One region of the Mesorhizobium sp. B2-6-2 genome, then DNA from elsewhere that is predicted to be linked to it. Evidence: riboswitches for the same ligand, from Rfam matches in the RefSeq annotation. Region 1 holds a riboswitch; the other holds the start of a gene.
What was found. A riboswitch is a leader RNA that binds a small molecule or an ion and turns the genes downstream of it on or off. The one in region 1 is predicted to bind thiamine pyrophosphate.
Positions count from the first base shown of each region.

Region 2: linked by a shared signal. The riboswitch ahead of FJ419_RS29925 (YkoF family thiamine/hydroxymethylpyrimidine-binding protein) and the one ahead of thiB (thiamine ABC transporter substrate binding subunit) in region 1 are both predicted to bind thiamine pyrophosphate.

Region 1 is NZ_VFUG01000005.1:271,667-287,262, forward strand. It holds gene FJ419_RS13830 (helicase-related protein) at 1-1,240, shown strand, start outside; gene FJ419_RS13835 (RNA-binding S4 domain-containing protein) at 1,413-1,799, shown strand; gene fdxA (ferredoxin FdxA) at 2,003-2,341, shown strand; gene FJ419_RS13845 (CarD family transcriptional regulator) at 2,712-3,293, shown strand; gene FJ419_RS13850 (amino acid ABC transporter ATP-binding protein) at 3,559-4,329, opposite strand; gene FJ419_RS13855 (ABC transporter permease subunit) at 4,326-5,006, opposite strand; gene FJ419_RS13860 (amino acid ABC transporter substrate-binding protein) at 5,165-5,938, opposite strand; gene FJ419_RS13865 (RNA polymerase factor sigma-32) at 6,242-7,105, shown strand; gene FJ419_RS13870 (caspase family protein) at 7,272-9,305, shown strand; gene FJ419_RS13875 (M48 family metalloprotease) at 9,364-10,830, opposite strand; gene thiQ (thiamine ABC transporter ATP-binding protein) at 10,984-11,772, opposite strand; gene thiP (thiamine/thiamine pyrophosphate ABC transporter permease) at 11,769-13,394, opposite strand; gene thiB (thiamine ABC transporter substrate binding subunit) at 13,624-14,634, opposite strand; TPP riboswitch at 14,678-14,783, opposite strand; gene FJ419_RS13900 (thiamine diphosphokinase) at 14,919-15,563, shown strand; gene FJ419_RS13905 (ABC-F family ATP-binding cassette domain-containing protein) at 15,565-15,596, shown strand, end outside.
Region 2 is NZ_VFUG01000031.1:10,979-26,574, forward strand. It holds gene FJ419_RS29860 (DnaJ domain-containing protein) at 1-239, opposite strand, end outside; gene FJ419_RS29865 (cytochrome b/b6 domain-containing protein) at 352-978, shown strand; gene FJ419_RS29870 (hypothetical protein) at 1,694-2,101, shown strand; gene FJ419_RS29875 (exopolysaccharide production repressor protein) at 2,185-2,529, opposite strand; gene FJ419_RS29880 (DUF1236 domain-containing protein) at 2,812-3,561, opposite strand; gene FJ419_RS29885 (DUF1236 domain-containing protein) at 3,811-4,110, shown strand; gene FJ419_RS29890 (hypothetical protein) at 4,326-4,547, shown strand; gene FJ419_RS29895 (DUF982 domain-containing protein) at 4,730-5,080, opposite strand; gene FJ419_RS29900 (DUF1236 domain-containing protein) at 5,295-5,594, shown strand; gene FJ419_RS29905 (hypothetical protein) at 5,722-5,931, shown strand; gene FJ419_RS29910 (DUF2934 domain-containing protein) at 6,039-6,293, shown strand; gene FJ419_RS31515 (hypothetical protein) at 6,466-6,594, shown strand; gene FJ419_RS29915 (hypothetical protein) at 6,601-6,810, opposite strand; gene FJ419_RS29920 (hypothetical protein) at 7,021-7,365, opposite strand; TPP riboswitch at 7,585-7,697, shown strand; gene FJ419_RS29925 (YkoF family thiamine/hydroxymethylpyrimidine-binding protein) at 7,688-8,296, shown strand; gene FJ419_RS29930 (ABC transporter permease) at 8,633-9,418, shown strand; gene FJ419_RS29935 (ABC transporter ATP-binding protein) at 9,415-10,188, shown strand; gene FJ419_RS29940 (ABC transporter substrate-binding protein) at 10,185-11,195, shown strand; gene FJ419_RS29945 (DUF2167 domain-containing protein) at 11,250-12,122, opposite strand; gene FJ419_RS29950 (S24 family peptidase) at 12,275-12,907, opposite strand; gene FJ419_RS29955 (hypothetical protein) at 13,113-13,571, shown strand; gene FJ419_RS29960 (GcrA cell cycle regulator) at 13,685-14,533, shown strand; gene FJ419_RS29970 (DUF6456 domain-containing protein) at 14,895-15,491, shown strand.

The DNA of each region.
Region 1 (15,596 bases):
CTCCGGCCGCACCTCCGTGGTCGTCGACCCGGCCTTTGACAAGACCTTCTACAAGCTCGCCGGCTACCGCAATCTCGGCCGCCGCGCCGTGCGCGTCGATATCCTCGAGCGGCTTGCCGACCTCATCCGCCCGGCGACCAACTGGAAGCCCGGCCTCGGCCAGCGGCCGGACGGCGCTTATGACGGCCACGCCTTCATGGTGACGCCGCCGATGATGTCGATCCTCGGCGCCACGGCCGACGACATGGAGGAGATCCTGAAAGGTCTCGGCTATCGCTCGGAGGCCAAGCCGGCGGCCGAGGTTAAGGCGAAGCTCGACGCGCTGGACGACGCCGCCCGCGAAGCGGCCGCGGCCAAGCTCGCCGCGGATAATGCCGCGCGCGCCGCGCGGGAGGCAGAGGCGCAAGCTGCGGCGACTGATACGGTCGCGGAGGCAACGGTCGAGGGGTCGGAGCCGGCTGCCGCCGAAGCTCCGGCCGAAGCCGTCGCGGAAGCGGCCGCGGAACCTGCCACGGCAGAGCCGGCAGAAGCTCCGGCCGAGGTTACGGAAGAGACCGCAGCGGCGGACATTGCGGCACCGCCCGCGTCGGCCGAAAGCGCCGACGTCCTTACCTCGCCCTCGATGGGAGAGGTCACGGCGCCAAGCGACGCCGGTGACGGTGATAACGCCGGCGATACGGAGAGCATCAGTACCGCTGGCGCTCCCCCCGCCGCGGCGCTACGCGCCGAGCCTCCCTACCAGGCGGAGGATAGTGCCGGCGGCGAGGCGCCAGCCGAGGCCGAGGAACCAAAACCTGTGCTCCTGTGGCGCCAGGCGCGTTTCGACCATCAGCGTCCGCGCCATCGCCACGACAACCGTCGCGACAATCGCCCGCGCGGCGCCCAGCCCGCAGGCGAGGCAGGCGCCGCAAGCGGTCAGCCCGGCGATCGGCCGGCCCAGGAAGGCCGCCGCGAGCAGCGCGAAGGCGCCGGCAAGCCGCGCTTCGACCGCTCGAAGTTCAAGCCGAGGCCCGAGACGGGCGACCGGCGTGAGGGTGCTGAACGGCGCGAAGGCAAGCCGCAAGGCGAACGCCGCGAGGGCCGGCCGGACTGGAAGGGCGGCAGGCAGGACGGCAAGGGCAACGCCCCGGGCGGCAAGCCAGCCTTCCAGGGCAAGGCGCGCGAGGAACGCCCGCAGCGCTTCGATCCGGATTCGCCCTTCGCCAAGCTCGCCGCCTTGCGCGACCAGCTGAAGAAATAGGCTAGAGCATGATCCCGAACCGAAGGACCGCGTTAGCGAAAAGTGGGAACCGGTTTTCGGGCGAGATCATGCTCCATCAAAGAGACAGCATGATCCCGAACCGAAGGACCGCGCCAGCGAAAAGTGGGAACCGGTTTTCGGATAAGATCATGCTCCAACAAATCTAGCCGCGATGGTTGGAGAAGGCCGCCAGCGCATCGACAAATGGCTGTTCTTCTCGCGCGCGGTGAAGTCGCGGTCCTTGGCGGCGAAGGTCGTCGTCGCCGGACGCGTGCGCATCAATCGCGACAAAGCAGCGCAGGCGTCGGATCTGGTCAAGCCCGGCGACGTGCTCACCATCACGCTCGAGCGCCGTATCCTCATCTGGAAGGTGCTGAGCTGTGGCGCCAGGCGCGGCCCGGCCGACGAGGCGCGGCTGCTTTACGAGGACATGTCGCCGGCGCCGGCGCCCAAAGGCGAGGCGGTTCCGGACGCCATTCCGGCGCTGCGCGAGGCCGGCAGCGGCCGCCCGACCAAACGCGAGCGGCGGCAGACGGACCGGCTGCTCGGCGACGACTGAGATATAGCCGGGCCGCGGCGAGGCTGCAGCAATTCCAGGAAAACTGCGCGACGGTTGGGCTGGACGACTTCGCCGAAGCTTTCCGGCTGGAATTCCATTCCCGCGACACCGGCTCCGCCTGCAATCCCTGCCCTTGCATGCGGCGGGCAAAGGCGTTACCTCAGCCGAAAAGCCCAGCAAAATGGGACGTTCCGGAGCCTGCAATGACCTATGTCGTGACCGACAATTGCATCAAATGCAAATATATGGACTGCATCGAGGTCTGTCCGGTCGACTGTTTCTACGAGGGCGAGAACATGCTCGTCATCCATCCTGACGAGTGCATCGACTGCGGCGTCTGCGAGCCCGAATGCCCGGCCGACGCGATCAAGCCGGACACCGAGGGCGGCCTCGACAAATGGTTGCAGATCAATTCCGAATACGCCGAGAAGTGGCCCAACATCACCGCCAAGAAGGAGCCGCCGGCGGACGCCAAGACCTTCGACGGCGAGACCGGCAAGTTCGAGAAATATTTCTCGGCGGAGCCCGGCGAAGGCGATTGATATAGCGACCGGGAACACCGGCATGACGCGGCGTAACCGGACCGATACAATTGCCGTCTTGACGGGCAGCGCTGCCGCTTGGCGTTAGCGAATGCAGCAAAACCTTGATTCTTCCGACTTTTTGTGTTACATCAACGAAACATGCCGGTGACACAACGTCGATTTATGGCGCTAACGCCCCAAATCACTGAAAGGTGAGCTTTTAGATCCGGACCAGAGCGATCTGGGGCAGGCGGTCGCATTCGTGCGATATGCCGGCCCTTGGCTTTCCGGTGGTTCATCCTGTTGCGCGGCTAACGGTCGGCTTTGCCGACCTCGTGGGTTCGAGCCGGCATGATGCCGGCTGCACAACTAAGGAGTTCAGGGCGTAATGGCAACGATCACCCCGCAGAAGAAGTCCAACGCGGCTCGCCACGGGTTCAAGACCGGCGAATTCATTGTCTATCCGGCGCATGGCGTCGGCCAGATCGTGGCGATCGACGAGCAGGAAGTTGCGGGTCACAAGCTGGAACTGTTCGTCATCGATTTCCAGAAGGACAAGATGCGGCTGAAGGTGCCGGTCGCCAAGGCGACCTCGATCGGCATGCGCAAGCTGTCGGAAGAGGATTATGTCGACCGCGCGCTGAAGGTCGTGCAGGGCCGCGCCCGCATCAAGCGCACCATGTGGTCGCGCCGCGCCCAGGAATATGACGCCAAGATCAACTCGGGCGACCTGATCTCGATCTCGGAAGTTGTGCGCGACCTCTACCGCGCCGACAACCAGCCGGAGCAGTCCTACTCCGAGCGCCAGCTCTACGAGGCCGCGCTCGACCGCATGGCCCGCGAGATCGCCGCGGTGAACCGCATGTCTGAGACCGAGGCGGTGCGTCTCATCGAGGTTAACCTCAACAAGGGTCCGAAGCGCGGCGCCAAGGCCGACAACGAGGAAGCCGAGCAGGAAGAAGCTGCCTGAGCTTTTTCGCTTTTGAGTTTACGAAGAACCCGGCCTCGCGCCGGGTTTTTTGTCTCCGGCGGCTTGCGAGGCATTAAAATACCTTTTCAGCATCCCCATTCTGCGCCGTCATCCTCGGGCTTGTCCCGAGGACCTGCCGTCTCATGAAACAGGATCGCCGTCAGTCCTGGTAACTCGGCAGATTCTCGGTCCCGAGGATGACGGCGGCGCGGATTGCGTTATCGGCTGGCGCTTCGGGCTGACTTCCCATGAGGGAGGTAACAACTCACCCGCCGCCTTCCTTCTGCGCCTCCTCTTGCCTGAGCGAGGCGATGAAGCGCTTGGTTCGCGCGCGCTCCGGATTGTCGAACACGACCGAAGCCGGGCCTTTCTCGACGATGACGCCGGCGTCCAGGAACACCACCTCCTGCGCGATCTTCGAGGCGAGCCTGAGATCATGCGTGGCCATCACCATGGTCGTGCCTTCGCGGGCAAGCTGTCCGAGCACGTCGACCACTTCCTGCGCCAGTTCCGGATCGAGCGCAGAGGTCGGCTCGTCGCAGAGCAGCACGCGCGGCGACGGCGCCAGCGCCCGGGCGATCGCCACGCGCTGCTGCTGGCCGCCGGACAGCGTCGCCGGCCAGGCGTCGGCCTTCTCCACCATGCCGACCTTTTCGAGCAGCGCCATCGCCCGCTCGCGCGCCCTCGGCTCAGGCCATTTCAGCACCGTCACCAGCCCTTCCATGACATTCTCGATCGCTGTGCGATGCGGGAAGAGCTGGAAATTCTGGAACACCATGCCGGTCTGCAGGCGGATGCGCTGGATATCCTTGGCCGGCACCTTGCCGCCCGGATGGAACGCAAGCGTCTCGTCGCCGATGCGCAAGGAACCGGACGTCGGGATTTCCAGCAGGTTGATGCAGCGCAAGAGCGTGCTTTTGCCGCCGCCGGAAGGGCCGACCAGCGCAGTCACGCTGCCCTCGTCGAGGGTGACGGTCACGCCCTTCAGCACCAGATTGTCGCCGAAGCGCTTTTCGATGTTGCTGAGGCCGATCATGCGTTGGCCTCCAGGAACCCGCCATAGCGGTTGAGCCGCACTTCCAGCCGCGCCTGCAGCGCCGACAGAACCGAGCTCAGCGCGAGATAGAGCGCGGCCGCCTCGACATAGAGGATCAGCGGCTCATAAGTAGTGGCGACGATGCGCTGCGCGGCCTGGAACATCTCGGGCACCGTGATCGCCGCCGCCAGCGAGGTGTCCTTGACCAGCGAGATGAAGGTGTTGGAAAGCGGCGGAACGGCAACGCGGCCCGCCTGTGGCAGAATGGTGCGCCGCATCGCCTGGCTCCAGGTCATGCCGATCGAATAGGAAGCTTCCCACTGCCCCTTCGGCACCGAGCCGATGACGGCCCGGATGATCTCAGACGTATAGGCGCCGATGTTGAGCGTGAAGCCGATCAGCGCGGCGGGAAAGGCATCGAGCAGAATGCCGACCGACGGCAGGCCGTAGAAGATCAGGAACAACTGAACGAGCAGCGGCGTGCCGCGAAAGATCCAGACATAGAAGCGCACCAGCGCGACCAGCGGCTTCGGGCCGAACAGCCTGATCAGCGCCGTCACCAGTCCGGCGATGAGCCCGAGCGCGAAGGACAATAGCGTCAGCGGCACGGTGAAGATCAGCGCCGCCCACAACAGCGTCGGCAACGATTCCAGCATCAATTGCAGCCAGTGCGGCACGGCGCGCTTCTCCCTTCCAGATACGGCGGCGCGTCCCCCGTATGGACCGACTATCTTGCAAAAACCGGCGGGCCGTCAAAGACGGCCCCCCAAAGCTCATGCAAAAATGGCGGGCCGTCTTAGACGGCCCGCCGGTATCCGAACAAAGGACGATTGCCTTACTTCGAAACGTCCTGGCCGAAATACTTGTCGGCGATCTTCTGGTAGGTGCCGTCGGCCTTGATGTCGGCCAGCGCCTTGTTGATGGCCGCGACCAGCTCCGGATCGCCTTTGCGCACGATGACGCCGGAATAATCGGCATTCTCTTCCTGCGCCGCGATCTTCACATTGGCGTCCGGCTTGTGCTTCTTGAAATCGAGGAAGGACAGGCTGTCATTGATCGTGGCGTCGGCGCGGCCGGTAAGCAGAAGCTGGATCGATTGGTCGAACCCGTCGGTGCCGACGAGCTCGGCGCCGTTCTTCTCGGCGAGCTTGCCGAAATTGGAGGTCAGCGACTGCGCCGACTTCTTGCCCTTGAGATCGGCGAAGGTCTTGATGTCGGTGTTGTCACCGCGCACGATCAGCACCGCCTTCGAGGCGATGTAGGGATCGGAGAAATCATACTTGGCCTTGCGTGCATCGGTGATGCCGACCTCGTTGATGACGGCGTCGTAGCGGTTGGCGTCGAGGCCGGCGATCAACCCGTCCCACTTGCCTTCGAGGAATTGAACCTTGACGCCGAGCTTGTCGCCGATGGCCTTGGCGATCTCGACGTCGAAGCCGACCAGCGCGTTGGATTCGTCGTGATAGGTGAAGGGCGCATAGGTGCCTTCAGTGCCTACCTTGAGCACCCCGGCCTGCTTGATCTGATCGAGATTGGCGCCGGCATAGCTGGCGGTGATCGCCAGAACCTGCAACGTTCCGGCGATAAGAAGCGGTTTGAGCCATTTCATTTTTCTGTGATCCCGTTTTGACCGGTGCCCCGGCGCGATTGTGCGAGCCGGAAACTGGCAGATAGAAGGCTGCAAAATAAGGAACCAGATTTCAAAAATCGCCTCTGCCAGAAATCTCATTCTCTAACCAGCCGGGAATCCGCCAAGAGGCTTTCCCAGCAGATAACAGAATGTTTCCGCCGGCACCATCTGCCCCCTCGGGCGGCGGAACCATCCATGCGCCTGACACGTTGCATGGCTGTTGTAGGGCGCGGTGGCGTCTTTTCAACCGCCATACGCGCAATCGTCGCAAAAGGAGCCGGCATGATCGAGGACGCGGCAGGACGGACATTGGTCCGGGCGGCAATGAAGGCTCCGTATCTCGAGCGCGACGAGGAGCATGTCCTTGCGCTCCGTTGGAAGGAAGAGAACGACCAGCACGCACTGCACAGGATCACCGTCGCCCATATGCGCCTTGTGATCTCCATGGCTTCGAAATTCCGCCATTACGGCCTGCCGCTCGGCGATCTCATTCAGGAGGGCCATGTCGGCCTGCTCGAGGCGGCCGCCCGTTTCGAACCCGCGCGCGAAGTACGTTTCTCGACCTATGCCACCTGGTGGATCCGCGCCTCGATGCAGGACTACATCCTGCGCAACTGGTCGATCGTGCGCGGCGGCACCAGTTCCGCGCAGAAGGCGCTGTTCTTCAATCTCAGGCGTCTGCGCGCGCGCCTCGCCAACGGCGCCGAGCCTCTCTCCAATGCCTCGCTCTACCGCGAGGTCTCGGCGGCGCTGGGTGTGCCGGAGGCCGACGTGGCGATGATGGATTCGCGCCTGTCTTCCCCCGACAGCTCGCTCAACGCGCCTTTGGCCGACGAGAACGGCGCCGCCGAGCGGATGGATTTCCTGGTCTCCGAAGACCCGCTTCCCGACGAGATCGTCGGCGAGAGGATCGACGTCCAGCGCCGCGCTATCTGGCTGCGGAGCGCGCTCGGCGCGCTCAATGCCCGGGAGCTTCGCATCATCGAAGAGCGCAGGCTGAGCGATGACGGCGCCACGCTGGAATCGCTTGGCGAACAGCTCGGCATCTCCAAGGAGCGCGTCCGCCAGATCGAGGCGCGCGCCATGGAAAAGCTGAAGCTGGCGCTGGTGAAGCAAAACCCTGAATTCCTGGCGGAAGCCGCCTGAAGTTAGTCCAGCTCAAACTCCAAGATAAGAAATTGATTGAATAAGAACACGCCGTCATCGGGGCAATTTTCCTCGGTGATAATTAGGATTGTGAGCTCTTTAACAGACTGTCGCGCCGCAATCGGCTTTTTGACTCCTCCAGATCACACCACATGGGGGATTTGCCATGCTGCGATGCTGCGCGCTGATTGTAGCCTTGATCCTCGTGGGCCTCACGACGTTCGAGGCCCACGCCGATCGAAGGGTTGCCCTTGTGATCGGCAATTCGCAATACCGCGAAATCCCGACGCTCAAGAACCCGGACAAGGACGCGGAGAACGTATCGACGACATTCCGGCTGGCCGGCTTCGAGGTGTTCGCGGCCAAGGACCTCACCAAGCTTCAATTCGAAGAGCGATTCCGCAACTATCTGGCGGCGGCGGACGGCGCCGATCTGGCGGTCGTCTATTATTCGGGGCACGGCTTCCAGATCGGCGGAGAGAACTTCCTGATCCCGGTCGACGCGTCGCTGAAAGATGCGGCCGACATGGAGGTCCAGGCCATCAAGGTCGACGACATATTGCGGCAGCTGCGCTCGAGATCGAAGGTCCAGATGATCATCCTCGACGCCTGTCGCAACGATCCTTTCCCGCGCAAGGACTATTGGTTGCGCGACCAGTTGATCGTCAGCGGCGGCAGCGGCCTTGCGCAGGTGACGGGTTCGCAGAACACGCTGATTGCCTTTGCCACCGAGCCGGGGGCGGTCGCCTATGACGGGTCCGGCGACCTCAGCCCGTTTTCGTCGTCCTTCTCGCGCCGTGCGCTGGCGCCGGACCAGGAGATACGGTCGGTCATGGCGGCCGTCCGCCGCGACGTGGTCAAGGCCACCAACGGCAAGCAGGTTCCGTGGGAGAACTCCTCGCTGATCGACGACGTCGTGCTGATGCGCGGGGCGGAGCAACCCACGCCGCCGTCGTTGGACGCCGAGCAGGGCCAGCAGACGGCGGAACGCGGAATCCAGGTCGCCGATGCCGCCGAGGCGATTGGAAGTCGCGACATCCGCGTCCCGCTCGGCGTCGGTCCGGTTCCGCTGAAACTGGATTTTCCGGCCAAGGATGCCGGGGTCAATCTCAAGCTTGCGAGCTACCCGGCGACCGGAACGCTGTCCCTGCCGGATCGCGTGCTTTCGCCGCAATCGAGCCTGACGGCCGCCGAGCTCGACAAACTGCGCTACGAGCCGCAGATCGGTTCGGTCGCGCCCATCGAAGTCGGCTTCGATATCCGCGCGGGCAACGCGGCCAAGCAGGCGACGATGAAGCTGTCGCCGGACATCGACGCTTGCGACCGGGCAGCCGGCGCGCCGCTCGACTTGCAAGGCGTCGTCCAGGGTCTCACGCCGAATGAGATCGGCGGCGGGGCGGTGGAAGCCTGCGAGGCGGCGGTGAAAACCTATCCCGGCATTGCCCGCTTCCATTACGAGCTCGGCCGGGCGCTTCTGGCGGCCGGCAAGGTCGACGAGGCCAGGAAGGCCATTCAGGATGCGGCCGACAAGGGACATGTGCGGGCGGTCTTCGAACTCGGCTACATCGCCTCGTCCGGAATGGGGACTGCTGTCGATGCCACGAAGGCGAATGGCCTCTATTCGCAGGCGGCCGGCAAGGGGGACCCCTACGCCATGGCCGCCTGGGGACGCGCTATGTTCAATGGCCTCGGCATCCAGCGCGATACCGGCAAGGGACTGGACCTGCTGCTCCAGGCAGCGGCGATGGGGCATGTCGATGCCATGAAGGAGCTCGCGGTGATCTTCAATGAAGGCCGCAACGGCGTGCCCGCCGACCCGGCGCGCGCGCTGGCCTTCCTGAAGGCAGGCATGGAGCGGCAAGACGTTTACGCGATGGGCATCCTGGGCCTTCCCGCGCGCAGCACCCCCGTGGTCATGGCGTGCAAGGCCCCGAAGGTCATCACGAAGATAAAGGTGGTTCGCGTGCCCGTGTCGAAACCGAAGGCCATCACGCGGACAGATCCGGGAAAACCTGAGGTCAGGCCGGAGCCAACGGAAACCGGGAGAGCATCCTGGAGTGGCAGCGACCATGTCGGCGGCGCTGCTCGCACCGGCGGTGGCAGTACCGGCAATGGCGAAGGCGATGGTGGCGACGCCGGTAGCGGCAGTACCGGCGATGGCCAAGGCGACGGTGGCGACACCGGCAGCGACGGCTTGTGACGACGGTTCCCCGCGTCAAATAGCCGACGGCGCCTGGTTGGTCTGAACTCGCGAGCCCCTACCTGTCGGTGACGATCTTGACCTTGTCGCCCGACGACACAGTCGCGCCCGGCGACATGGCGTTGAGCACGCGAAACAGATCGAGCTTGCGATCGACGCCGACCATCTGCGCGGCAAGCGAGCCCATGGTCTGGCCGGCCTGGACGGTGACGACCCTGATATGCAGCGGCTTCAGCGCCGCCTTCTCGGCCGGGCTCAGCACGCGGAAGGAGCCGCTGACCGAGCGCGCCACCGGGTCCAGCGAAGTGCTGGCCGAGGGCGCGGCCGTCAGCAGCCTGTAGACCTGCCCGCCGGCCCGGATCACCGCGATATCGAACTGCCAGCCTTGCGCGCTGGCATGCGCCGTCGCCGCATCGTTGCCGTTGATCGTGTCCTGGCGCACGCTGGCGTCTTCCAGCCCCGCGACCCAGCCGCTGCGGATGTAATCGGTGAGCGAGACGGACTTGTCGATCGCCACGCCGTCGAAGCGGATGGCGATGTCGCCCGGCCCGGTCGCGGTCACGGCGGCCGCCGAATTGTCGATGACGAAGCCGTTCGGCACGGTGAAGGAGACGCCGAGATTGGGATGCATGAAGGTCTGGCCGCGCACATAGCCTTCTTCCGGCGTGTCGCCGTAAAGCAGGCCGTCTATGCCGGCCAGAAATGCGTCGCGGTCGCGCGTGCCGACGCCGGGCGGGCCGAAATTGCGCGCGAGGCGCTGCGCCAGCTCGATACGCTGCGGCGTGTTCGGGTGCGTCGCCAGGAAGTCGAGGCTGGCGTCGGTGGCGCCGCTGACCGAGCGAAAGTCGGTATAGGCTGACATCGACTGCAGGAAGCGGCCTGCCGCATAGGGATCATAGCCCGCCTCGCCGATCGACTTGATGCCGATGGCGTCGGCCTGCAGTTCCTGGTTGCGCGAGAATTGCGCGAGCCTGAGCTTGCCGCGGATGAGCGCCGCCTTGGCGGTCGGGCTGTCGCCGAGCACATCGGAAACCACCTTGGTCGCCAGGCCCTCCTCGGCCTCGAGCTGCTGCCGCTGCAGGCCGTGATTCGCGGTGACGTGCCCCATCTCATGCGCGATGACGGCGGCAAGCTCGGAGGAATCGTTGGCCAGCGCCAGCAGGCCCCGTGTCACATAGAGATAGCCGCCCGGCAGCGCGAAGGCGTTGACGTTGGGCGAGTTGAGGATGGTGATGCGATAGGTCTGGGTCGGGTTGGCCGACACCACCGTCAGATTGCCGACGACCTTGGCCACCATGCGTTCGAGCTTTGGGTCGGAATATTCGCCGCCATAGGTGGCCAGGATGCGCGGGTGCTGGGCCTTCGCCATTTCGGCGAGCTTGGCGTTGGCCACGACATTGTCGACGGTGATCGGCTTGTCGGAAGGTTGGAAGCCGCTCTCCTGCACGTCCGGCGGCGTGAACATCTGGCAGCTCGCCAGCACGGCGACGCTCGCCAGCGCGAGAAATCGTGCCAGCGGCTTCATCCACACCTTCTCAGCGCCGCTCGACAGGTCGGCTTCCTTCCAAATCTTTCGGCAAATCACGGTCCAGCCGGACCAGCATGGCCGGACCTAGCCATACTCCCCCGGACAAGGCAAGCAAACGCCGGATCGCCCATTTGCCGGTTTGGCCATAAATTATGTCCGCTTCCGGGCAACATGTTGTGATCCGGCAACGGTGCCGCCTCGATCGCCGATATAGCGTCTGAACGCATCCGGTCCAGACCGATCGAAGAAATCCTCGGCGGGCCCGGCTGCCGCGATCGTGCCTTCGTCGAGAAATGCCACGTCCTGCCCGATGCGGCGCGCATCTTGCGGCTGATGCGTGACGAACAACACCGTCATTTCGCGCTCGGCATGGATGCCGGCCACAAGGTCCAGCATGTCGTCGCGCAGCGCCGGGCCGAGCGACGCGAAAGGTTCGTCGAGCAGCAAAACGGGCCGGTCGCGCAGCAAGACCCGCGCCAGCGCCACGCGCTGCCGCTCGCCGCCGGAAAGCTCGCGCGGCAGCCGCTTTTCCTTGCCGGCAAGACCAACCCGCGCCAGCGCCTCGGCGACGTCGGCGCGATCGGCGTCGCCGAGTTTCAGCGACGGCGAGCGGCCGAGCCCGACATTGGCTTCGACGGAAAGATGCGCAAACAGATTGTTTTCCTGGAACACCATCGACACCGGCCGCGCCGAAGGCGGCGTGTTTCCGAGATCGTCGCCGCCGATCAGCACCTTGCCCGCATCGGGCGCTTCGAAGCCGGCTATCAGATTGAGCAGCGTCGACTTGCCGGAGCCGCTCGGCCCCATGATGGCGGTGATCCTGCCGGCCGCGAATTCGGCGTCGAAGCGGAAGGAGGATTCGCCATAGCTGAACGAGACGCCATCCAGCGCGACGGCGAGGCCCTTTTGCGCGGCGATGCCGTCGATGCTCGTCGTCATGACTTTCCTTCCTGCCCCAGCCAGTCGGCGGCGATCACCAGCATCAGGCAGACGAGGCCGAGCAGCAAGGCAAGTCCCGCGGCGTCGGCTGTCCGGTAGCTGCTCATGCGCGCCAAAAGCAGATAGGGCAAGGTCTGCACGGAATCGCTCCCGAACAGCGCGATCACGCCGAGATCGCCGAGCGACAGCGCCATGGCGAAGGCGAAGCCGGTCGCCAAGGGCCGCCTCAGCGACGGCCAGTCGATCAGGCTGAGCCGGTTCCAGCCGGATATGCCGAGCGCTAGGCAAAGCCGCTCGTGGCGCTCGCTGGCCGCGTCATAGGCCGGGCGAACGGCGCGGATGGCGAAGGGCATCGCCATCACTGCGTTGACGGCGACGACCATGACCGGCGCGATGGCAAAGACATCGGCGACGTGGCGCAGCGCCAGGAACCAGCCGGCGCCAAGCACGATCGGCGGCACGACGAGCACGAAGCCGGCGCCGGTGTCGGCGGCATGTTCGAGCAGGCCCATGGCCCCGCCTGCCCGGCGCCGCAGGGCCAGCGCGCGCCGTGCCGCGATCAGCGCCAGCGACAGCGTCACGCTGAGCAGCGCCGCAAGCAGGGCAAGGCCGGCGCTGGTGAGGGTGGCGCGGCGCACTGCCGGTTCACCGGCCAACCGTCCGAGATCCGCCCCCAGACCTGAAAGCACGGTCGCCAGCATCGGTCCGGCGACGAACAGCAGGGCAAGCATGATGAGGCCGGCATTCAGCGCGCTTTCGATTCGGCCCGCCGATAGGTAGCGGCGCGGCGCCACCGGCAGATTGGCATCACCGACCGTGTTGGCGCCGAGCCGCGTGAGCGCTGCGACCACGACGAAGGTGAGCGCGATCTGCAGGAGCGTCAGTGTTACGGCCCGCGCGGGATCGAAATCGAAGCGTAGCGCCTGATAGATGGCCACTTCCAGCGTCGTCGCGGCCGGACCGCCGCCCAGCGTCAGCACGATGGTGAAGGAGGTGATGCAGAGCATGAAAACCAGCCCGGCAATCCCCGGCAGGGCCGCGCGCAGCACCGGCCATTCGATCAGCCGGAAGGCCGGCCAGGCATCCATGCCGAGCTGGCTCGCCAGCCGCCACTGGTCGGCGGGAACGGTGCCCAGCGCCTCGAGGAACAGGCGCGTCGCCAAGGGCAGGTTGAAGAAGACATGAGCGACAAGGATGCCGGAGAGGCCGTAGACCCCCGGCCAATCCGCACCGCCAAGTCCGGCGAAGACGCCGGCAAAATATCCGGCCCGACCGTAAAGCGCCAGGACGCCGAGCGCGGCGACGATCGCCGGCAAGGCCAGCGGCACGGTGAACAATTGCAGGATCAGGCGGCGTCCCGGGAAACTTGGGTGCCTCGACAAAGCGCGCGCCACGAGCAGCGCCGGCGCGACCGACAGCAGCGTCGAGAGCGCCGCCTGCCACAGCGTGAAGCGGGCGACGCGCAGGAGATAACTGTCGAAGGCGGCGGCTGCGCCGGAGAGATCGTGCGCGCCTTCGACGGCGAGGCCGACGAAGGCACCGCCGATGAGGATGGCGATGGCCGCCAGCGCGACGACGCCGGCAGTGATGCGGGAGTCACGTGCAGGGTGCACGCTGCACATACAGGGTTCGAGTTAACGCATGCTGCGTTCCTTCGCGTCCCCCTCTGTCCCGCCGGACATCTCCCCCACAAGGGGGGAGATCAGCAGCGCCCGCGCCTCGCTCATTTCTGCAACGTTGCCAGTTGGCGAAACCGCCGATGACGGCCAATCTCCCCCCTTGTGGGGGAGATGTCCGGCAGGACAGAGGGGGGCGCCGTAGAGCGATCATCCTTCGATCAATTGTCCAAAGTTACTTGCTCATCACCGCCAGCCACTCATCCACCCACGCCTTACGGTTGGTGGCGACCTCCTGCGGGCTGAACAGCAAGGTCCTGGTCGGCTTCACCAGTTTATCGAAGGCCGGGTTGAGCGGCTTGTCGGTCTTGCCGGCCGGGAACATCCAGTTGGTCTCCGGAATGACATCCTGGAATTTCGGTCCGGTCATGAAGGCGATGAACTTTTGCGCCAGCGGGTTCTTCGCGCCCGTCTTGGTGATGCCGGCAACCTCGATCTGCAGGTATTCGCCCTCCTCGAAGGAAGCCGCCTGGTAGCGCTCGGTGTTCTCGGCCACGATGTGGTAGGCCGGCGAGGTGGTGTAGGACAGCACCATCGGCGCCTCGCCCTTGGTGAACAGGCCATAGGCCTCGCTCCAGCCCGGCGTCACCGTCAGGACCTTGGTCTTGAGCTTTGCCCAGGCCTCCGGCGCCTTGTCGCCATAGACCGACTTCACCCACAAAAGCAGCCCGAGGCCGGGCGTCGAGGTGCGCGGATCCTGAATGACGATCTTGTCCGTGCCGCCGCCCTCGACCAGCTCCTTCAGGCTCTTCGGCGGGACTTTCAGCTTCTGCGTGTCATAGACGACGGCGAAATAGCCGTAGTCGAAGGGCACGAAAGTGTCGTCGCTCCAGCCTCCAGGCACGTCAATGCCGGAGACTTCGCCATGCGGCGCGAACAGTCCGCTCGCCTTGGCGTCGGCGGTGAGATTGGTGTCGAGGCCGAGCACGATGTCGGCCTTGGTGCCGGAACCTTCGAGCTTGACGCGGTTGAGCAGTGCCACACCGTCTGCCACCGAGACGAATTCGAGATCGCAGCCGCATTCGGCTTCGAATTCCTTCTTCACCGCCGGGCCGGGACCCCAATCGGCGGTAAAACTTTCATAGGTATAGATGGTGAGCTTGTCCTTTGCCTCGGCAGGCGCGACGCCCGCCAGAAGCGAAACAAGGCCGGTTGTGAGAATGAGATGGGACAGTATTGCGCGCATCGGCGCCTCCTTCGTTCGAGTGACAAGGAATTGAGGCGCCGGATGGTCCGAAACGTCTAATCCCTCCGCCGGTACAAACCGGATCAGGTTCAGCGGGTTGGCTTGATCGCCTCTCAGCCGGATCACGTCCGGCACCCCGTTAGAGCGTTTCGACAGATAGGCCCGGTCGAAGCGACGCGCAAGCGGAAGTTTGCCGGGCAGCTAATGTTCGCCGGCAGGCTCGCAGCCGAAGCGCGCGGCATCCCGCTTCCGTTTCGCCCGACGGGCTGGTAAGGGCGACGGCCATGGGCACATTCACCATCCTGCTTGGCGGCGAGCTTATCCGCACGCCCCGGCTCGAACGCCAGATCGAAGGCTCGCGCGTCATCGCCGCCGATGCCGGCATCGGCCATGCCCGCATGCTTGGGCTTGTCCCCGAACTTTGGGTCGGCGATTTCGACTCGGTGCCGGCGAACCTGCCGGGTGATCTCGCCGCCGTGCCGCGAAAAGTCTTTCCGGCCGAGAAGGACATGACTGATGGCGAGCTCGCCATAGCGGAAGCGCTTCAGCGTGGCGCCACCAGCCTCGTGTTGGCCGGTGCCTTTGGCGGCAAGCGCGCCGACCACGCCTTCCTGCATCTGGCGCTGGCCATGCGGCTGGCCGAGGCTGGCACGACCGTGCTGCTGACGAGCGGCGCGCAGGAAGGCGTTCCCATCCTGCCCGGCAAAGCCGGCTTCGACTATGACGACGGCACCTTGTTTTCGGTGCTCGGCCTTTCCGACCTGTCCGGCCTGACGGTCACCGGCGCCAAATGGCCGCTCGACCGCGTCGAGGTGGCGTTCGGTTCCTCGCTCACTATATCAAATGAGGTCAAAGGGCAGCTTGGCATCGCTCTGGAGCACGGCCGGGCGCTGCTTCTGGCCCACCCCTATCCTCTTCCAGAAAGTTGACATGGCGCCGCCACTCCTCAACCTCGACGGCAT
Region 2 (15,596 bases), on a different contig from region 1:
CCTTCCGTGAGCTCGTGACGAAGGCCGAGATGCTCGCGGTAAAGGATGTCGTATTGAGCCCGTTTGACCGCGTCGCGGAGCGTATTGTGGGCTTCAACGATCTCGCTGAAGCGCGATTCATTGCCGGTTTCCCGATTGTCCGGGTGATAGCGCATGGCAAAGTAGCGGAAGATCCGCTCGATGGTCTCGGAATTGGCGTTCGGGCTTATTTCCAGAAGTTCGTAGTAGTCGATGAACATGTAATCGCGCTTCCGAAATTACGGAAACCACTCCCCCGATTCCAAGCATTGCCCAAATGCTGCGCGCTTGCAAGGCGCCGGTCCCGGTCTCGAACCGCCAAGGCCGGCGCGAATGCCCGCCATACGAAAATGTAACGTTGCGGCCACAATTGCGGGAGCTTTCGAGCCAAATTCGGCCATCGTCCTCACGACTATTCAACAACGTGAAGGCGTGGGACGCCTTGTATTCAGGGGAACGGACGCGATGGAAACCAGACATGGATATTCAATTTTTCAGATCGCGCTGCATTGGCTGATTGCAGCGCTGGTTTTATTTCAGCTCTTCTTCGGTGAGAGCATGACGGTCGTCGTGGACGCCGCCGAAGACGGCCAGCCGGTATCGGCCACCGACCAGGCACTGGGCTCAGCTCATTACTGGGTCGGCCTGTCCGTTCTTGCGCTTGTGCTTGTTCGACTGCTCCTCAGGCTGGCATCCGGCGCGCCGGCCCCCGCCGGTCATGGATCGAGATGGATGCGGGTCGCCGCGCATGTATCGCACGGCCTGTTCTATGTGCTGTTGCTGGCGACGCCGGCAATCGGGCTTCTTGCGTTCTATCTGGGCGATCCTTGGGGTGACATTCATTCGCTTGCCAAGCCGGCATTCATCGTGCTGATCGCCGTCCACGTCGTGGCGGCGCTCTACCATCAGTTCTGGCTGAGGGACGGGACGCTGAAGCGCATGCTTTCGCCCGCCGGCTGACCGGGGCGATGTGCTGGCCGGCGGCGTCTTGTGTCAGATGGCCGATCGGCGAAGGCTGGCGGCCGCGTGTCGGAAAAACCTTTGCCCCGTTGCGGTGGGATAAATTCCGGGCTCTATTACGTTAGCTCTGCTTGGAATTCAGGTGGCAACCTGGATGGAGCCGACCTCAAGCCCGGCTCCCTTTTCGGCTCGCTTCGAAGGAGGCGAGCCATTTTTTTCAAAACCGCCGCCAAACCTCACGGCAGCGACGCCGACCTAGTGGCACTGCACAGGGATTTTGACCGGTCGGCTCCGTTTGCATTGGCAGGTGGCATGGGTTGGAGATTGGCCCAGCGCGATCGTCATTCCAGGGCGGAGCAAGGAGCGAAGCGACGCGCGAAGACCCTGGAATCCATGCCGTTACCTTCGCCAGGACGTGCAACGGAGCAGAATTCTGCACCGTGGCAGGGCTTCCAAGTCACGGAATGGATTCTATGGTCTGCGCCGCGTCGCTTCGCTCCTTGCTCCGCCATAGAATGACGAGGGTTGGGGCGGCTTCAGCCAATCCCCAGCGTTTGCGCTGACTTTCACGGACATGAACGGAAAATCTCACACCAAGACAAACGGCAACCGTCATAATCCCTGTGCAGAGCTACTAGGTGCGTCATGGCTAATATGGCTTGCACGATGTAGACTTCACAGAGTCGGATCTGCAAAGGCATTGGGAGGACAACAAATGCCACGGGTATCGGAACTCTTCTTCAAGACGGCCATCGTCTTTCTCATCCTGGGCGTCGCCGCCGGACTGCAGATGGCGATTTCGGGCGATCACGGTGCCTTTCCGGCGCATGCTCACATCAACCTTCTTGGCTGGGTCACCAGCGCCATCTTCGGCGGCTACTATGCGCTCAACCCGGCCAAGGCCGAGCGCCGCATCGCCATGATCCATTACGGCCTCTATACGGTCGGCATCGTGATCATGCTGCCAGCGCTCTACTGGATGCTGGCGGGAGGCCACCCGGAGATCGAGCCGGTCGTGGCGATCGGCTCGCTGATCGTGGCCGCCGCGGTGCTGGTCTTCGGCCTCGTCGTCTTCTCGTCCCCAGAGACGGTGCGCTCAACGACGGCTGCCGCCACCCGCTGAGGATCCGTCCCTCATAGCCGAGCGGCTTTTGCGCCGCTTGGCCTTCCGCGCCAGGCTATTCGACGCGCTTGTCTGCCTGTGGCTCAGGGTAACCTTGGAAACAGGCGCGACAGCAGCGCCTGGATGATGCCGTCCCGCTCGAACGGGCCGGGCAATTTGGCGGGCGAAGCAGCGCCATCGCTCGACTTGGCCTCGTCGGTCGCGCCTTCGCGCTGGACGAGCCACAGCACCGCTGCGAAATAGCCCACCTGCAGGATGACGGCGGCAAGCACTGTCCAGCCCAATGCCGCCCAGACAGATCCCGTGGATGCAAACATCCAACCGAGGACCATCAGAAGCGTAACCACCATTCCCACAAGAAACTGCGGAAAATACATCTGCCCATTCGAGCGCCGCGACCCCGTTCGGTCAACGACGATCTCGCCCATATCTCTACCCATTTTGACCCATGCACCTTTTCCGGGTGGACCGCAAGCTTGAACGATTTGCCGGCGGCCCCATTGCCCTTTCGTCCGATCCTGACAGGGACGACGGACGCAGGACTTCCGTTGTGACAACTGGGAATTGCGCCGGATCGTTCCACGGCCGACGACATTCTAGTCATGCCTGATGGACCACAGTGCATGCGGGCAACCGCCTGCTGTTTTGACGCCTCTTCGCAAAGGAAGGCCCGCCACCTGGGCGGGCCTTTGTCCACTATGCTGACTGGATCAGCTCAGGATCACTACGATCTTGTAGGTGTCCGGGTCGACGATGACGATGCGCCCATCGGCCAAGACGAAATACTCATAGTCTTCATAAGCCGGAACGATCTTGACGATCCGGGCCGGCAGACGGTGCAGACGCACCTTATGGCGCGGCACCTCGACGCCGACGGAGATGTCGAAGCTGACGTCGCGAACCGGTTCGACATGGCTCTCATGAATGACCTGCGTGATCTGCGTCTTCTGTTCCACCGTCACGTTATTGATCGACGCCGTCTTGTTCTGGTCGGTCTCGACGTTGGTGTTGCCCTGGGCGTTCTGCTGGGTGGTCGTACCGGTCTTGCCCTGGGCGTTCTGCTCAGTCTGCATCTTGGTGGTGCCCTGGGCGTTCTGCTCGGTGCTGGTGCCAGTCTTGCCCTGCGCCTGCTTCTTCTTCTTCAGCTGTGTATTGTCCTGGGCGTTCTGCTCAGTATTGGCGCCTGACTGACCCTGAGCCTGCTCGTCGGTCTTCATCTTGGTCTTGCCTTGAGCCTGCTCTTCGGTGTTTGCGCCGGCCTTGCCCTGGGCGTTCTGCTGGGTTTGCGACTTCATCTCACCCTGGGCCTGGCCGCCCGTCTTGCCGCCCTTTTGGCAATTGGCCGTGCCGGCCGTGCAATTATTGTCGCCGCCGCTCGGCTGCGCGGACTCGGTCTGCGCCATCGCGGCGCCGCAACCGACGCCGAGCGCGATCATGCTTGTGATCAGCAGATGTTTCATTGGATTTCTCCTCGGAAAGTCGGTCCCTTCGGATGGGTAACCCAGCCCGAAACGCATTGTTCCGAAATTGGTGCCACGGTCGGAGGCGATGGTCGCGGAACACGGCGGCAGTTGTTTTTGCAGGCGCCGGTCCAGTTTTGCAGGAACAAGGGTAGGCGAACGGCGTTACGGCAATGCCGACCCGCTGTGGAAAATCGCAGGCGCAGCATTCAGGCGATTCGATTCAGATCCACATAGGAGAGACGACCAATGAAAATGCACCTCACCTCCGCCGCCGCTGGCTTCCTGCTTCTTGCTGGCATTGGCGCTGCTGCCGCGCAGGATGTCGTGATCGCGCCGGAGCAGGAAACCGTGATCAAGGAATACGTGCATAAACAGCCGTTGGCCTCGGTCAAGATTCCGGGCGTCGAGCTGAACGTCGGCAGCACGCTTCCCGATACGGTCGAATTACACGAAGTGCCGAACGTGAAATACCGTTACGTCGTCGTCGATAACCGGACGGTGATCGTCGACCCCGGTACCCGCAAGATCGTCAAGGTCCTCGATTGATCGATAGCGCACCAAATCGGATGGCCCGACGCCCGATTACGGCGACGGGCCGTTAACCGATTATTATTTTGTTACCATGTGCTAACGGAACCTTCCCTCAGCGCTTGAGTTAGCGGCTCTGGTTCACGTTGTCTCATAGACACCACAAACCAGTGGCAACGTGATACGGGCGGTGGCGAACAAGTACGGGCGGGGCGAGGAGGAGTTTGACCAACATGTCGAAACGAGAAATCGGAACATCCCGTTCGCTCGGGATGCGTGTTGCCCATCTCAAAGCCAGGATGCAAGACGCCCGGATCACCGAACATGAGATGAAGGCTTTCCAGAAGGTCGCGGCGATCATGGGGGGCGGCGAGGGCTCCCTACGCATTGAGGCCGACGATCTGATCGCCGCGTCCTTCGTTGCCGAGGGGCTGGGCGAATCGGCGCCGAACTGACAGCGGCCACCAGTCGAGATCCCGGATCGATTCAGCCGACCGTCAGCCGGAAGGCGGCGGTCTGCAGGCAAAATGGACGCCGGGAGGCGCCCGGCTTGCTCCCAGGATCAGCCGGCCAAATCCCAAAGCTTGCAGGACAACGCCGATCGCATGGCGTGAGTCCGAACGCGTCGAGGCTGGGCCTAGCCAGGCATGTGCCGGTTTGGTGCCCGGCTTTCGCGCGCCCGGATTCGCCTGATCTTCGCTTCGCGCAACACCGCGACGGGATCGGCGCCTGTCCATTCGATCCCGGCCTTCCGCGCGAAGGCCAGGAACGCCTGCCGCGCCTTGTCGACATCGATCTCGCCGCTCCGCGCCGCCTCGCAGGCGCGGAATGCGTTGGCGTAGCTGCCGCCCCGCATGGCCTGCGGCCATTCCTTGAGAAAGTTCTGCATCGCGGTAAGAGAGGCGATCTCGCGCTTGAAGCCGGCACCCACCGCGATGGCCACGGGGGGCCGAAGTTCGATGTCGCTTCTGATGGAGCCTTCCTGCATGACTGCGGCATCCTTTGGATTTCAAAGACTTGGGCAGTTTCAATGCCTTCCAATGCGGAGCCGATGCGAAGGTTCCGCCAAATCAATTAGTCGCCGCTGACGGAACAACACCCTGCCGGCGGCGTTTGCCCCGGGAGCTCCCATGTTCGATCTGCTCGTGTTTCCGCCCCTGCGGAGGCAGGGCGGAGCTCACCAACGCAACAGGAGAGAAACGATGAAAACCACCCTCATTCCAGCTGTCGCCGGCCTGGCTCTGATGGCCGGCATCGGCATCGCGGCCGCGGACGAGGTGATCATCACCCCCGAGCAGCAGACCGTGGTCAAGGAATATGTTCACAAGCATCCGATCGCCTCGGTCAATGTGCTCGGCCTTGAGCTTGGCGTCGGCTCGACCGTGCCTGACACCGTCGAGTTGCAGCAGGTTCCGGACGTCCAGTACCGCTATGCGGTCGTCAACGACCATACGGTGCTGATCGATCCCGGCACGCGCCGCGTTGTTCAGGTGATCGAGTAGATCCAGCCTTGGAAGAGCCCGGTCCTCCGAAGCACTGGGCAAGGATCGGGCTCTTTTCGCATCCGGGCATAAGGCCTAAGATAGGCAGTGGTTTGGGAGGCAACGAAGCGCGGAAGGAGTCGTTGCCATGCATCATCCACACGTCGAATCACCTGACATGGCACGCCAAGTCGACAAGCTTTTGGCCGAGCATAGGACTGGCCTGCTGTCGATGCACGAGGCAATCACCCTGCTGCGCCAGCGCACGGGGACCGACCGCTCTGACGCGGATTTAGCCGGATTGATTACAAAAAAGGCAGCGCATCTGGGCATCGCGGTCGTCACCGACGGACACTGAGCGAAATTGCCGTCCAGGTCGGTCGCTTATTCGTGATAGCGAAGACGTCACGCGAAAATTCGGCTAATGTTCGCGCCGGGGAACCGTCCCAACATCAGGAGGCGACAGTGACGGACGATAAGCACGAACGCATTCGCCAGCGCGCGCACGAGATCTGGGAGCAGGCTGGCCGGCCCGAAGGCGCCCACATGGAGCATTGGGACCAGGCGGCCGCCGAGATCGATGCGGCCGGCAAGCCGAAAGCCAAGAGCCCGAAAAAGGCCGCTGCCGCCAAGGCCGACAAGCCGAAAGCGGCCAAGGCGGAGAAGCCCGCCAAGGGCCCTGCCAAGGCAAAGTCCCCCTCCAAGAAGACCAAGGGCTGACCGCCAGCCAAGGCCTGCACCCCTTTCCACCGGATCATGTGACGGTGCGACGCTCCGTGTGAGGACTGTGCCCGAAGGCTATGCCGACCATGCGAAAAGTCGTCTTGATCATGACCATGTCGGTCGACGGATATGTTGTAGGGCAACTGGGCCAAGCCGGCCAAGCCAATGCTTGGGCATCACCGGGACCGCGGTGCTGAGCGAAGGCTTCGACCATGGCGGCCGGCTGACCGGCACGCTCGGCGTCGCCTTCGCCGGCAGTCACGTGGGCAGCAATGCGGGGCTGCAGTTCAGCTGGTAGGAAAGGTTATTGCCTCCCTTGCTTTCCGGCGTATCGCGCGACCGCGCAGAGAAAGGCAAGCGCTGCCATGTCGCAAGCTGCGCGTGACGGCGCCGGACCCTTGGCGAAAAGGACCGCATCGGCAACCGGGACCGTCAGGCCATGCTTGCGGGCGAATGAAGTGACTTCGTAGGGCTGATCGTCAGGCTGTATGCCGATGTCGATTTGCTGGTCCATCAAAACGAATTCCTCCCTGGTATACGGCTTTACCCTCCTTCGCCTGCGTAGAATTAACGCCCGGCCGCTCGCCCGCGTCCACCAATTGGCGATTGTGTGAAACGATGCATTTTTCGACCCGCTGAGCCAAGGGTTGCAGCGGCATGATTGTTCGCTTTTCGGGCGACTCGGATTCCTTCCCTTCTACGATGGAAGAGGTGAGAACGCGCCTCACCATGCATCGCTCGAGCGGGCGAACCTCACCCCCGCGGCGATCATCGCGCTTTCGCATTCGCTGATCAGCCTGAGGTTGCGCAAATACCGCGCCGCCGTCTCCGGCAGCCAGGCCGCACACGCCTTGACATAGACGCGGCCGTGCACCAGCGCGCCGGTCGAAAGCCGCTCGTTCTTTTCGGCGATCACTTTCAGATATTGCCGGATAAAGCGGATGTCGTCGGCGATGTCCTGGCTGGCCATGCGCCAGGCGCCGGCAAGGCGTTCGCGCTCGGCGAGCGGCAAAGGCGACAACAACGGGTGGGAGAGGTCGGCAAAAGCGGCATGGTTCGCGGTGTTCAAGCAAATTCCCTCAATGGAAGGGAAATATCGTACTTTATGTACGAAAAGCAATCAAGCGGGATTCGTACAATTTGAACGACAAAATAGTTAGATAAAGCAGTTATAAGAAATCCGCAAAAATCTTATAACCACCGGCATCTCCCATAGGGAGATGGGCGCCTGGCCCAACTGACACCGCAAAAAATAGCTTTCCCAGCACCGCAAACAGTGCTTTAACCCGGCCATCCACAGGGGTGCTCCGTACGGTCGGGGCTGAGATGGTGGCGGCAAGCCTCCGGACCCTAAAGCTGATCTGGATAATACCAGCGGAGCGAGGCGGGCCATGTTTTCCGGAGCACAGATTTCCCTTTATCCCATGGCCGACGATTTCGTCGGCGTGATCCTTGGCGCGCTTGGCGCGCTCGATCCTTACCGCGACAGGCTGAGGATCGAGACAGACGACATCTCAACGCTGCTGGTCGGGCCGCCCGAGGTGCTGTTCCCAGCCATGCGCGACCTGTTCGTGGCGGCCGCCAAAAGCGGCAGGCACTGTGTGCTGTCGGCCGCCGTCTCGCGCGGCTGCCCCGGCGAGCCGGATGACCCGATCTGCCGCTCCGAGGAGATCGGCGGCCCGGCGATCCCGCTCGACGAACGCAAGCGCGCCGCGTTGCGCGCCGTCGAGGCCACGCTTTCGACCAATCAGCCGGTGGCGGCGCAATTCTCGCTCTATGTGATGGGCACCGGCGACCACATGGACGAGATCTATGGCTGTATCGACTTCCTGAAACAGTCGGGCGTCTTCGAACGCTCCAAGCATTTTTGCACCAAGCTGCGCGGCGACGCCGGCGCGGTCTTCGCCACTCTGAACGAAGCCTTCTGCCGCTTCGGGCCCGGCGCCGGTCACGTGACGCTCGACATCACCATTTCGGCGAACAGCCCGACCGCGGCTTGAGCGCAAGCTCGATCTATCGAGGTAGATGTCGTGGCTGTTTGGCTTGACCCATCGCGTCGGGGAGATGCTCCCAGTCCCATCTCGCAGGAGAGAGGGGAACCTTCGACGATTGGCGAAAGCCGAGGTGACGGCCAATCTCCCCCCTTGCGGGGGAGATGCCCGGCAGGGCAGAGGGGGGTGCTGTCCCGCCGACCTCTCAACTGGTTGCGCGCGCGGCGTTCGCCAATTGCTTTCGCACAAGTTTCGAAAGCTGGCGTTCCTTCGCGCCCCCCTCTGGCCTGCCGGGCATCTCCCCCTCAAGGGGGGAGATCAGCCTTCACCACGACCGTCGCCAGGATCTTCCCCGCCGCGCTGGCTTTCGCTCTCCTTCTCGTCGCTTGGGAGCTCTGCGCACGCCTCGGCGGCATCGCCCCCACCGTGCTCCCTGCACCCTCGCGCGTGCTGGCGCAGGCCTGGGAGAACCGGGCGGCACTGGCCGACAACACGCTTCCCACCATTCGCGCCACGCTGGCGGGCTTTGCCTGCTCGCTCGTTGCCGCCTTCGTCCTCTCGGCGGTGGTCGACTTCTTTGCCCCCCTGCGCCGCGCGCTGTTCCCGCTCCTGATCGCCAGCCAGACCTTGCCGCTGGTGGCGATCGCGCCGCTGGTGGTGCTTTGGTTCGGCTTCGGGCTGTTGCCGAAGATCCTGCTCGTGGCGCTGGTCACCTTCTTTCCGATGATGGTGGCATTGGTCGAGGGCTATGCCGCCACGGCCCTGGAAATCAGCCAGATGCTCGCCGCCATGGGAGCAGGGCGCCGGCGCATCTTCTGGCTCGCTCGGTTGCCGTCGGCGCTGCCCTATTTCTTTGCCGGACTGCGCATCTCCATCACCTATGCGGTGGTCGGCGCCATCTTCGCCGAATATGCGGGCGCGGCGAAAGGGCTCGGCATCTATATGCTCAGCGCCAAGAACAATTTCCGCCCCGACCTGGTGCTCGCAGCCGTCGCGGTCAGCTCGGCGCTCACGCTCACGCTGTTCGGCCTCGCCGTGCTCGCCCAGCGTCTCGCCATGCCATGGGAAAATGCAAAGAGCGAAAGGGCGGGGCGCTATGGGGACAAGCCTTCCCGAGAGGGCCGGCCATGACGCGGCTCGAGCTCCGCAACATGCGAAAAAACTTCGGCGCGCTCGAGGTTCTGGCGGGCATTTCGCTGTATGTCGAAGAGGGCGAGTTCGTCTCGATCCTCGGCCCCTCCGGCGCGGGCAAGTCGACACTGTTCCAGTTGCTCACCGGTGCGATCCGGGGCGAGGGCGAGATGCGCTTCGACGGCGCGCCGCTCGATGGTGCCCGCTTCGCCTTCATGCCGCAGCGCGATGCGTTGATGCCGTGGCGGCGCGTCATCGACAACGCGACGCTGGGGCTCGAGGTGCAGGGCATGAAGCGCCGCGCGGCGCGCGAGCGCGTGGCGCCGTTGTTCGCCGAGTTCGGCCTTGCCGGCTTCGAGCGCGCCTGGCCGGCCGAGCTGTCCGGCGGCATGCGCCAGCGGGCGGCATTGCTGCGCACCGTCGTGCAGCAGCGCGACATGCTGCTCCTCGACGAGCCGTTCGGCGCGCTCGACGCGCTCACCCGCGCGGCCATGCAGCGCTGGCTGGAGACAATGTGGCGAAACCATCGCTGGACGGCGCTGCTCATCACCCATGACGTGCGCGAGGCGGTGCTTCTGTCCGACCGCATCTATGTGCTGTCGGCGCGGCCCGCGCGCGTGGTGCGCGAGGTGGCTGTGCCGCTGCCGCGCCCGCGCACCGAGAGCACGGCGCTTGCCCGCGAGGCCGCCGCGATCGAAGCCGGCATCCTCGACATTTTGCTCGGCGCCGCCGAACCGATTTCCCGACCATCCGATGGAGAAAACCGATGACCGATTTCACCCGCCGCCAGGCGATGCTTCTGGCCGCCAGCCTGCCATTTGCCGGGACCGCTGCACGTGCCCGGGCCGCCGCGCAAAAAATCACCGTCGCGCTCGACTGGACCGTCAACACAAATCACGTCGGCCTGTTCGTCGCCCGCGACAAGGGCTTTTACCGCGATGCGGGCATCGAGGTCGAAATCCTGCCTTATGGCGACACCGGCTCGGGCACGCTGGTGGCCAGCCAGGTCGCCGATTTCGGCATTTCCGGCTCGCTCGGCCTGTTCACGCAAAAGAGCGCGGGCGCCGACCTGAAGGCCGTCTACGCCGTCGTCCAGTCGGAGACCGGCCGCGTCGTCTTCAACGCCGACCGAACCGCGATTGTGAGCCCGAAAAATCTCGACGGCCTGACCTATGGCGGCTTCGGCAGCGTTTGGGAGAACGCGCTGATCTCGACCATCATCCGCCATGACGGCGGCAAGGGTGCGTTTTCCACTGTGACGCTGGGTACCTCGGCTTACGAGGCATTGGCCAACGGCGCAGTCGATTTCACGCTTGAGGTCTCGACCTGGGAAGGCGTCGAGGCCGAGCTGAAAGGTCTCAAGCAGCGCAGCTTCCGCTACGCCGATTACGGCGTGCCGGACGAGCACACCACGTTGATCGTCTCCAGCAACGCCTTTCTCGCCGCCAACCGACAGGCGGCCGTGGCCTTCGTCCAGGCGACGCGACGCGGCTACGCATTCGCCGTCGATCATGCGCAGCAGGCAGGCGAGCTGCTGCTCGCTGCGAACAAGGACACGCTGACCAACCCGGCGCTGGTGCACGCCTCGCTGAAGACGCTGAACGACGGGCATTTCCTGAAAAGCGCAGACGGCGCCATCGGCACGATGGACAAGGCCAAGATGGAGGCGATGGGCGGTTATCTGTTCGCCTCCGGGATATTGCTCGATGGCGACGGCAAGGTGCTGAAGGAGGGGCCGGATGTCGCGGCGTATTTCACGAATGAGTTTGTGGGGTAGGGCAGGCCAGAGGGGCAAAGGAACTCGATGTCTCAGAAGGCCCGCAAGTTCACCTCAACTATCGGCCTTCTTGCGGCTGAACAGCCTTCTCAGCCACACCAGCGGCAACAGCACGAGGAAGGCGCCCTTCTTCAGCACCAGCAGCGCCAGCGCGATCAGCCCGGCGCCGGCGGCCTTGCCGTATTTGACCCCGAGCATCGTCGCCAAAACGCCCAGCGCGCCGTAACCGGCCACCTTGTCGCCGCTGGAGAATTCGAAATAGGAACTGCCGGCCCTCGGCTTGTAGGCGTCGGCCGATGCCTCGACGATCTTTTGCACGGCATCGTTCGTGATGTTGCCGTTCACCGGCACGATCTTGATTGGGACATAGCCCTGGCGGTCGAAGATCGAGACCGAGATGTTGATCGTCCTGTCGCCGGCCCAGTTCAGGATGTTGGCGTAGTAAAGGATATTCTTGCCCTTATCGATTTGCGGATAAAGGAGCCAGCCGTCGAAGCGGATGTCTTGTCCAAGCCGTTGCGACTGCGCTTTGACCGATTCCTTGAAGCTCTCCTCGAGGGAACTAATTTCTTCGTTGCGGTCGGCACTGTCCCAGTCCGCGAGGCTGACATAGCCGTCCGACACGGGCTTTTCGACAGTGAGGTTATCGATCTCCGGCGTGAAGCCGAAGATCAATTGGTCGATCGTGCCGCACTGGTCGCGGTCCCAGCCGAACTCCTTCACCACCAGATTGCAGCGGTCCTCCGGCTTCAGGTAGAAGGCGGCGCCGCCAGCCGGAGTGATTGTGCCTCTGGCGGCGCTCAGAGGCTGGGTAAAATTTTGCGGATGATAGTCCGTATCCTCGGCATGCACGATGGCCGGTTGCGCCAGAAAGCAGGCATGCGCCACCATTATGAAAATCAGGTTTTCCCTGACCGACTTGTTCATTACCCCTCCCGCCAATGGGACCCCAACCTCAAGCATCCGTGATATAAGAGTATTTCGAAGACAAGCACAAGACGATAAGTTCACTTTTTGTTCTTTGTCTCAACCATGGCCCTGCCGAACTGCTCTTGAGACGACATGCCGCCGCCTAATCCTCACATATCGATCATCGACCGCTTCACCCGCCCGATGATCGTGATCGCGCCTTCCAGCTCCGGCGGCGGGATGTCGAGGTAGGACGCCGGCTGGAACGGCGGATTGTCGTTCGGGCGCCAGCGCTTGTAGGTGGCGCGTCCCGTCTCGTCTGAAATCACGTAGCAGCCATTGGTCACCAGCCGCTTGTCGCGCAGGTTAACGAAGATGATCGAATCCGGCGGCGAGATCTTGTTCATCGACGGCCCGTCGACGCGCAGCGCGATCCACTCGCCTTCTTCGAGGTCGGCGGTGGGGATGGTCGGATAGTCGGAGAGGTTGACGACGCTGTCCTGGCTGCCGAGCTCGCCGGCGCTGATCCACGATACGATCGGCACATCGACGGTGACGGGCGAGGGGGCGAAATTGACCGGCGCCGCCTCCGCGCCATCCGCGTCGAACAAAAGCCAGCCGGGGTCGACGCCGAACAGCCGGCCGTATTTCTCCGCCGCCTTGCGCGACAGCGGCCGGTTGCCGTTCTCGTGGCTGATCAGCGTGTTCTTGTTGATGTCGCGCAAGGCCCGCGCCGCATCGCTGGGCGAGGCATAGCCGGCCTGGGCGCGCGCCTGCTGCAATCTGTGCCGAGAATCCATCATCGTACAAAATGCCTGAAAATTATCGTCCAAAGTGTACGATTTCGCTTGCGCGTATTTCGTACATAACGTACGCTTAGCGCATGAATGAACATCCCGCAAGCATTTCCGCACTGCCGGTGATTCCGGTGCCGCCCACGGGCATCTCAGGGCTTATTGATTCCTGGCGGAGCGTCGACGCTTTCGCCGCCACGCAAAAGGGGGCGGCATGAACGCGTTGCCTTTCCAATTCGAACCGTCTTTCCCGTTCGAATCGCCTGTCGAATTCCAATCGTCCGGACCGTCCTCCTCCCCGGTCCGGGCGCATTCCGGGGCGCTTGCCCCGGATCCGGCTGAACCGCCCGCACCCCGGTTCACCGGAACGGCCGGAGCCGTTCCTCCCCCGGCTCCGGCCCCCAATTCGGGCATAAGCTGCATCCGCACCGAGGACGGCACCGTCATCCTGTTCGATCGGATGACGGGCCGCGCGGTGTCGGGCCTGACGCGGACTGCCGCCGAGGCCGCTCTTCTCCGACTGACCGGCGCGGCGCCGGAGCAATTCCAGGAAAAGTGCGAAGCAGTTTTCCGTCCGGAATTGCGCCAAGACAACGCTACGCAATTCCAGGAAAAGTGCGATGCGGTTTTCCGTCCGGAATTGCGCCAAGACAACGCTGCCGGCGCCGCCTGACCTTCAACGCTTTCGCTGACCTGATCCCCAAACGGCCTTTCGGCCGAACCCTGGCGCTTGGCCTGAAGCCTGGCGCTTCGCCCCAAGCGCTTCGCAATCAACGGAATGAGCAGATGGCATCCGCCTACACCGAGAAGGAAATCGACGAGATCGCCGCTTTGCTGAAGGAGGGGCTTTCCGCCTCGCGCATTGCCGGCCGTTTCAGCGCGCTGCGCGGCAGCCCGGTCTCGCGCAACGCCATCATCGGCATCGTCCACCGCAACGCCGGTTTGAGCGCCATCGGCTTCGCCAACCCCAAGGGCGGTCGCGCCGGCGGCAGGCCGAGAAAGCACGCCCGGCCCGATCGCCCGCGCAGGCGGGGCAGGGCGGCCGCTGGGGGGATGGCACTGTCGGAGCCGGCCGTGCTTTCGAGATACGCCGAGCTGGCAGAGGGCGCCGGCGCGGAAGCTGCCAATCTCCCCCCAAGCGCGGGAGATGGCCGGTCCACCCTCCGCAACTGCAGCGCAGCTGCTGCGGAGGACGGGCAGGCCAGAGGGGGGCGCTGTCCCGCAGACCTGTCCGTCGATGGAACCGTCACGCAAGCGAATGTCGTCACTGCCCGCATTCTGCCCAAGCTCAAAAATCCCAAGCCGCGCAAACCCGCGCGCACGCTTCCGCCGGCCTGGCTCGCCCCAGGCACCCGCGAAAAATCCGAAGCGCATCTCTACAAGCTCCCGGCGCCGCCGCCTCCGGTGAACCCCGGCCGCCGGCCGCATGTCGCGGCCATGCGCTTTCTCGATTGCCTGTTCGGCCGCTGCCGCGCACCGCTCGATCTCGCGCTGCGCGAGGATGCCGATGCCGACCCGCAAGGCGCGCGCCCGGGACCGGACATGCTCTGCTGCGGTCTGCCAACCTCGGCCACGCGTTCCTACTGCGCCCATCACCATGCAAGGTTTCACGGCCATCGCGGGAAGGGGATGTGAGGAGCGGGACGCAGGAACTGCCAATCTCCCCCCAAGTGGGGGAGATGCCCGGCAGGGCAGAGGGGGGCGCGAAGGAACGCCAGCCTCCCGCATGTTTTGCTTTTCACAAAGTTCAAAGGGCGCGAACCCTCTTTGCTGATACGCCGGCGGGACAGCGCCCCCTCTGTCCTGCCGGACATCTCCCCCACGAGGGGGGAGATTGGCAGCTCGGCCGCGCCGCTCCTCCTGCAACGTTGGCGATTGGCGAAAGCCGCGAAGACATCTGATCTCCCCCCAAGTGGAGGAGATGTCCGGCAGGACAGAGGGGGGCGCGAAGGAACGCAGCCTTTCCCAGTTAGCACGCACAAACAAGGATCGCACCATGCCCCGCAAAGCCGCCAAGAAACCCAAGCCGCCAAAGCTCCCCAAGGGCGAGGCCGAGCAGGTACGCATCCGCCGCGAGATCGGTCACGACTTCGCGCTGAAGCCCGACGGCTTCGGCCGCCAGCGCCTCACCACCGGTACGGCGGAAGCGCGCCGGATCTACGAGGTGTCGAACGGCGGCTACACCTCCACCGGCGGCGTCGTGCGCCTGCGCAATGTCGATCCTCTTGTGGGCATCACCTCGCTCAGCCGCCAGCAGCGCGAAGCAGGAGGGCGCTTCCGCGACGATTTCGAGCGTAGTCAACGCGAAGGCCTGCAGCCGCAATCCTGGAGCGAGCGCGTCGACGGCGGCCGGATCGGCGGTGGCGTCCCGGACCGGGTGCTCTCAGCCGGCCGGGCGTATGCCCACGCTGCCGCTGCGCTCGCCCATTGGGAAGTGGCTGAAGTGGTCCGAAAAATCTGCCTCGAAGGCCAGTCGGTGAAGGCCATCGCCGAACGCAGCGGCGAAGGGCGCGACGTGGTGGTGAAGCTGCTGAAGGTCGGGCTGGACCTGTTGGCGGTGCATTATGGTATGATGGGGAGGAAGGCGGGGTAGGGGGGCGGCATGGACGCGGCCAAATCAAGAGTTTGGCAAAACAAAGTGAAATCACGATGTGAGGTGGCTGGCGTGAACTTGCGAACGCTCGGCGCTGCCCCTCAT